DNA from 2 places in the Paenibacillus sp. FSL M7-0134 genome. Region 2 is predicted to be linked to the other one. Evidence: riboswitches for the same ligand, from Rfam matches in the RefSeq annotation. Region 2 holds a riboswitch; the other holds the start of a gene.
The links. A riboswitch is a leader RNA that binds a small molecule or an ion and turns the genes downstream of it on or off. The one in region 2 is predicted to bind thiamine pyrophosphate.
Positions count from the first base shown of each region.

Region 1: another riboswitch for thiamine pyrophosphate. It lies ahead of tenA (thiaminase II); the one in region 2 lies ahead of NSQ58_RS14595 (thiamine phosphate synthase).

Region 1 covers NZ_JBBOXV010000001.1:1,834,321-1,838,143, reverse strand. Annotated here, with positions in the region: gene NSQ58_RS08250 (NAD-dependent malic enzyme) at 1-1,139, shown strand, start outside; TPP riboswitch at 1,232-1,334, shown strand; gene tenA (thiaminase II) at 1,471-2,160, shown strand; gene thiM (hydroxyethylthiazole kinase) at 2,235-3,077, shown strand; gene thiD (bifunctional hydroxymethylpyrimidine kinase/phosphomethylpyrimidine kinase) at 3,074-3,823, shown strand, end outside.
Region 2 covers NZ_JBBOXV010000001.1:3,236,982-3,240,804, reverse strand. Annotated here, with positions in the region: gene NSQ58_RS14610 (thiazole synthase) at 1-202, opposite strand, end outside; gene thiS (sulfur carrier protein ThiS) at 205-408, opposite strand; gene thiO (glycine oxidase ThiO) at 405-1,553, opposite strand; gene NSQ58_RS14595 (thiamine phosphate synthase) at 1,618-2,211, opposite strand; TPP riboswitch at 2,476-2,584, opposite strand; gene NSQ58_RS14590 (ABC-F family ATP-binding cassette domain-containing protein) at 2,678-3,823, opposite strand, start outside.

The DNA.
Region 1 (3,823 bases), 1.4 Mb from region 2:
CAATTGTACTGGATGTAGGCACGAATAATGAAAAGCTGCTGAATGATCCACTGTACATCGGAAACCGCCATAAACGAGTTCGCGGAGAAGCCTATAACCAGTTTATTGATACTTTTATCAGCAAAACGTTAGCGCAATTCCCGAAGGCGCTTTTACATTGGGAAGATGTGGGTAGCGTTAATGCGCGCCATATTATAGGAAAATACGGTCAAAGCATACTCACCTTCAACGATGATATACAAGGTACAGGAGCAGTGACCCTGGCTGCGATTCTTTCGGCGGTGGGTGTCACCAAGACTCCGCTGCGTGAACAAAAAATACTTGTTTTCGGCCCAGGGGCTGCAGGGATCGGTAACGCTGATCAAATTCGGGGCGCTATGATCGAGGATGGCCTTTCCGTAGATGATTCATTCAAGTCCTTTTGGGCCTTTGATTATCGCGGGCTGTTAACGGAAGATATGGAAGACGTATTGGAGTATCAGAAACCGTATGTGCGCAAAAAGGATGAAGTCAGCTCATGGACCCGGTCGGGTGACGGCAAAATACCGCTACTGGAGGTCATCCGTCAGGTGAAGCCTACGATATTGATTGGAACTTCCGGTGTAGCAGGTGCCTTTTCTGAAGAGATCATCAAGGAGATGGCAAAGCATGTAGAACGCCCGATCATTATGCCCATGTCCAATCCTACAAACCTTGCAGAAGCAGTACCCGAGGATTTGATCCGGTGGACAGATGGCAGAGCACTGATCGCAACCGGAAGTCCTTTTGAGCCCGTTACCTATAACGATACAAATTTTGAGATTGGACAGGCGAACAATGCCTTTGTTTTTCCGGGACTGGGTCTGGGTGCGATTGTGGTTAAAGCCAAAAGGATTACCCCTGCGATGTTTACAGCGGCAGCAGTTGCTGTTGCCAATGGTGTAGATTCGAATACGCCTGGCGGTGCGCTACTCCCTCATATCCGAAAATTACGCGAAGTTTCGTACGCTGTTGCGATTGCGGTTGCAAAAGCCGCGATTCAGGATCAGGTAGCGCAGGCGCACATTTCAGATGTGGAACAAGCTATACAAGATGCAATGTGGAAACCGAAATATGCCAAGGTCAAAGCAGTGGAAAGTGTAATTCATCACCCTCACTAAGCCCAAAACACCTAACTAGAGGAAATTTAATATTTTGTACACTATGTTTGACATAGCATATGAACGAATGTACAGTAATAGTCAAAAGAATAGAAGTCCACTAGGGGAGCCACTATGGCTGAGACAAGAGCGTATCTTGGACCCTTTGAACCTGATCTAGTTCGTACTAGCGTAGGAAAGTGGAGCCTTCGTATATAAGGTTTCAAGCGTTTTTTGCGTATTGGGCCTATTGTTGAAGCCGCTCCATTTTTCCGGGGCGGCTTTTTAGCGTTGTTCCGGAATTATATTCTTACAGGACTTCTTGCTCTTCAATTTAATGGAGGTGGGGAAATTGAGTTTTACACAAGAACTCCGTCGGCAGGCGGACGGCATTTTTCAAGCGATTTTTGAGCATCCCTTTGTGAGAGGTATTGCTGAAGGAAGTTTGACAAGGGGACAGCTGATTCACTATGTAAAACAGGACTTTGAATATTTGAACGCCTACATGCGGATATACGGCATCGCAATCTCCAAATGCACGAATCGGGAGGACATGGCTGTATTTAATGAACAAATCTCTTTTATTCTCCACAGCGAGGTTCATCCGCATCAAAATTTCTGTGCTGTCGCAGGGGTGAGCTATGAAGAGTTGCAGGGATATCCGCTCGCTCCGTCGGCTCATCACTATATCCGTCACATGCTGACGGTTGCGCATGAGGGCAGCCTGGGCGAGATCTTGGCTGTGCTGCTGCCATGTATGTGGACGTATGCCGAGATTGGTCGCAGGCTGCTGGATGAAGTAAAGCCGGATGAGTCTCATCCGTTCTATGAATGGATGGGCTTCTATGGAGACCAGCTTGATGATACAACACTCAAGTTCCGAGAACGTGTAGATGCTTGGGCGGAAGGCGCAACGGCTGCTGAGCGAGAGCGGATGATTGAGCATTTTATACTGAGCTGCCAGCTGGAATATAAGTTCTGGGACATGGCCTATAAGCAGGAAGAATGGCCGGTCCAGATACAGGCAGCGGTCTTGGAATAGTCAGCTTGGCAATTCGATGCGTGAAGTACAGTTAATGCCCTGTTGAACCACCAACTATAGAGAGGATAATCATTATGAGTACATGGGAAAAAAGTTATTCGGATCTCCTGACGAAGGTACAAAACAGCAAACCCCTCGTTCACAATATGACCAATGTGGTAGTCACTAACTTTACGGCCAACGGCCTGTATGCATTGGGCGCCTCCCCGGTGATGGCCTATGCACCCGAGGAAGTAGCAGACATGGCAAAAATAGCGGGAGCCGTCGTGTTAAACATCGGTACGCTGAACCGCGAACTGGTGGATGCCATGATCATTGCTGGACAATCGGCGAATGCACACGGTGTTCCGGTCCTGCTAGATCCGGTCGGTGCGGGAGCAACGAGCTTTAGAACTGAGTCGGCACTGCGAATCCTGAGAAAAGTCAAAATCTCATTGGTGCGGGGCAATGCAGCCGAAGTCGCGCATCTTGTTGGAGAAGCGCGTGAGATTAAAGGCGTAGATGCTGGTGACAGTGCTGACAGCGGAAATGTCGATCTGGCAATTCGGGCTGCTCGAACGCTCAATACAATGGTTGTCATTACTGGAAAAGAGGACGTCATCACCGATGGGGCCGAAGTACGAATGATTAGCGGTGGAGACGCGCTGCTCACGAAGGTAACCGGAGCAGGCTGCCTGCTGACCTCTGTGTTAGGTGCCTTTGCAGCTGTTGAACCCAACCTGCTGCTCGCAGGTACAGCAGGCTTGGCATTTTACGGTGCAGCAGCTTCCCGAGCCGCAGCACGTACCGCAGAGCTGGGGCCCGGCAGCTTCCAGATTGCCTTTCTCGACGAGCTCGCCAAACTACATACAGGTTCGCTAGAGGGGCATGTCACTGTCCGTGAAGCCGGAACAACCACAGCAGGTGGTGCGCGATGACAGACGTTCGTGTACCCAGAGCGCTGACGATTGCCGGTTCGGACAGTGGCGGCGGGGCCGGAATTCAAGCCGATCTCAAAACCTTTCAGGAGCTTGGCGTTTACGGCATGTCGGCTATTACGGCCATTACCGTACAGAATACTTTAGGGGTCCACGGCGTATATCCGCTGCCACAGGAAGCAACAGCGGAACAGATCGAAGCTGTAGGATTAGACCTTGGAGTGGATGCCCTGAAGACTGGCATGCTGTTTAATGCGGGCATCATCCGTCTTGTGAGCAAGCAGATTCGAAAGTTCGGCTGGAAAAAGGTTGTCGTCGATCCCGTGATGATTGCCAAGGGAGGCGCAAAGCTGCTGCAGCCAGAAGCGATGCAGGCTCTGAAGGACGACCTGCTCCCCTTGGCCCTGGTCGTTACACCGAATATCCCGGAGGCGGAAGCCCTGACAGGGATCAGTATCCATACGATGGAGGATCGCCGCGAGGCTGCGAGACATATTAGCAGTATGGGATCAAAATTCGTTGTGATCAAGGGTGGCCACGCTGACGAGAGCGAGAGCAGCGAACAGATTGTGGACCTGCTCTTTGACGGAACCGCCTTTACAGAGCTGAGCGGCAAGCGAGTACGGACTGTTCATACACACGGAACAGGATGCACCTTCTCAGCAGCGATTACCGCGGAATTAGGGAAAGGGATGTCTGTACCGGAGGCTATCTCGAATGGCAAAGCCTTCATCCAGGCAGCGATT
Region 2 (3,823 bases):
GAAGAAGTGTATATCGGCTCAAATCCAGCATATCGAGAAAATGCTGCTTATCCCGTTCCTCCAAGTTCAATCTCCGTACAGCAAACGTCAATATTTCCGTCTCAGCAGCCTCTACGGCTTGGGATTGGATATCCAGATCAGTGAATTTTCCTGTTCCCAACAACAACCTTGAGGTAAAAGATGCTTTTCCAATGGTTAACATGATCAACCGCCTCCCACAAAATGTACAATCTCTAGGCAATCTCCATCCTTCAGTACTGCTTCATCATGATCTTCACGGGTCAATATACGCCGATTCAGCTCTACCACTACAGTTTTCACCTTTACATCAAGCTCATGTAGCAATTGATCCACATGAGTGATTCGATTAGAAAAGGTCAGGCTCTGGCCGTTAATCGTCAGCTTCATAAGCTTTCCTCCTTGAGGAGCTCAGAAGAAAATCTACTTATCCCAAGTTCAGCTGCACCAGCCCCATTAAGCATAGCTGCCAGCGCACGCCCGGTAGCATCACTCAGCAGGACACCGTTGCGATAATGCCCGACGGCAGCATATACGCCCTCGACCCCAGGGACAGTGCCTATAAAAGGATGACCTGATGCGGCCTGCGGACGTAAGCCCGCCCAAGTGCGTATAAAAGAAGCTTCACGGACGCGCGGCAGCCAAGCAGAGGCACGTGCCAGCAACCCCTCCAAGCCTCCTACGGTCACCTCTTCGTCATATTGATGCGGAAGGCTCGTTGCCCCAATCCAAAGCTCGTTATTCTGTTTAGGCACGAGGTAAATATCATCAGCATAAATGGTGTATTCTAACGGGTGATCCTTCAAGGAGACCGCTACCGCTTCGCCCTTGACCGGATAAAGTGGATATTCAAATCCAACCTGCGCTAGCAATTTCATGCTATCCAAGCCTCCAGCAATAATGACCTGATCGCAGGAAAAAAAGCCACTATGTGTTCGAACACCGCAAACTCGACCATTCTGTATGACCAGTTGCTCTGCCTGTGTACCAGACCATACCGTTGCCCCCAGCACCGCAGCAGCACCTGCATAAGCACGGCAAAGCTGGACAGGAGCCACTTGTGTCTCCTTTGAACGATATATTGCCCCGATCGCTTGTTCATCCAAACCTGGAATTCGTCGGGCCAATTCCCTCGCATCCCACCAGATAGGACAATCATCCTCTCGCGTTTTAGCAGCTTTCCAGCGTTTTTGGCCTTCAGTTTCCGTACGGAAAGGGGTCACAAATCCTTCTGTACGGAATTCCACCGAAATACCCGACAAACGCTCCAGATCACAGACAAGCTCAGGGAATGCGTCTCGACTTATGCGAGCAAATCGTGCCAGCTCAGAGTCGGTGAACTCTTCACTTTCCGCTGCCAGCATTCCAACCGCTGCTCCTGAGGCTCCCTCACCCGGGATCAATCGTTCCAGCAAGATCGTACTTCTTCCCTCCTTGGCCACATGATAAGCAATGGAACTGCCGATGACACCTCCACCTATGACCAAGCATTCAGCGTGTCCTATCGCTCTTGCCTCTGTGTGTATCTTTGGCATTTGTTTCGTGTCTCCTCTCCATAAACCATTCTGCTTTCAGCTTGCCTCTACTCTCGTTTTCTCGCTACAGGCTGTGAACTACAAGATCTGCCATTCGCCTATATTCCATCGCAGCTGCAACGGGCGACTCAGCCTTCCATATACCAGACATCACCGCAATTCCGCTTGCTCCGGCCCTATAAAGCTCCGGGATATGGTGCGGTTGTATGCCGCCCAGCGCGATCACCGGAATGTTCGACAGCCTGCAAATATGTTCAAGCTGAGCTAAACCCCGCGGTACAATACCGGGCTTACAATGGGTCTCATATACGTGACCATAAAGTACATAGTCCGCTCCTGCCCGCTCGGCAGTCTGCGCCTCCTCCAAGGAATGCACAGATACTCCACAGCGTGTACCCTTTGGAAGCAGGCTTTTCACATCCGCTACAGGTAATCCATTAGCTGGTAGCTGGACGGCTCCAACCAAAGTAAGTAAAGCTACATCCACACGATCATTTACTACAATTTGTTGCAAAGAAACTCCCTGCTCCACCATGCTGCGAGTCAAAGAAAGCAATGCAGAGGCACCATTCTGTTTTAAACGCGCGTGTACATAATGAACATACGGACAAATCACAGCAGCCACTTGGGCTGCTTGTGCAAAAGTGCCCTTTTCCATCGAAATTGCGTGTAATTCGATTTTGTCTTCACCTCACATTGGACTAATGGATCTAAGCTTAGTCAGCCACGTCTACCAGCAGTAATGAAAGGGGATTGTATGTGAATCGTCTACGGAAGCTCGAACAACTTAAAGTGAACGAAACGCAAAAAAACCACTTCCCCAAGGAAGTGGTTTAACGAACGTCCAATAATCGAACGGACAATGATATCCGTATACGTGTATCGTCCCACGCACAAACAAAAATAAGATGGTGTTGCCTTGTTTGTACGGCGCTCACTTCCCTACGCTGGCATAACCCAGATCAGGTGCAAAGGGTCCGAAATCCATTTATTCCGTCTCAGCCGCATGGGCGGCTCCCCTAGTGTGACTATTTTATTGTATAAGCTAAAGATAGCTTAGCATATTTTCCTAATTCTGCAAACCCCACTTCGTGTGAAATATGCAGAATTGGATTTAGTTGATGTTAGTTAACTTTACTTGACCACTCTTCCACATTCCACGTTTTGGTTACCCAATCCTCGTAAAAGTCCGGTTCGTGAGATACAAGCAATACGGTCCCTTTGTATTCCTTCAAGGCACGTTTCAGCTCATCCTTAGCTTTAACATCCAAGTGGTTGGTAGGCTCATCGAACAGTACCCAGTTGCTTTCACGCATTAACAGTTTGCAAAGACGGACTTTAGCCTGTTCTCCACCACTGAGCGCAGATAGCGGACGCGTGATATGCTCATTCTTTAAACCGCAACGCGCCAAATGCGCTCGTACTTCATGCTGGTTCAAATGTGGGAATTCATTCCACACATCGTCAATCGGTGTAATTTTCTCCGCCTTTACTTCCTGCTCAAAATAAGCGGGCTGCAAAAAATCACCTTGATAGGTTTTTCCACTGATTGGCGGTATTTTTCCCAATATGGTTTTGAGCAATGTCGATTTACCGACACCGTTGTAGCCAACAATAGCAATCTTTTCGCCACGTTCAATCGTCATGGACATTTTAGGCAAAAGGGCATGCGTATAACCAATCTCAAAATCAATACCCTCAAATACCGTCTTTCCGCTTGCACGTGCTTCTTTGAATTGAAAGGTTGGCTTCGCAGCTTCTTCAGGCTTATCTATACGTTCGATCCGATCAAGTTGCTTTTCACGGCTCTTTGCTCGGCCTGATGTAGAGGCACGCGCTTTATTACGCTGAATAAAATCTTCCTGTTTCTTAATAAAGTCCTGTTGCTTCTCATAAGCATCAATATGCTGAGCTTTGTTCAGATCCGCCATTTCAAGAAACTTTTCATAGTTAGCTGAATAACGGGTCATCTTGGCAAATTCAAGATGGTAAATAACATTAACGACCTGGTTCATAAACTCAGTATCATGTGAAATAAGAATAAAAGCATAGGGATAATCCTTCAAATAGCGCGTAAGCCATTCAATATGCTCTACATCCAAATAGTTGGTAGGCTCATCCAGCAGCAGGACATTTGGCTTTTCCAACAGCAACTTAGCAAGAAGCACCTTTGTCCGTTGCCCACCGCTAAGTGCAGATACATCCCGATCCAGTCCTATGGCCGACAGACCTAGTCCATTCGCCATTTCTTCAACCTTCACATCAATGAG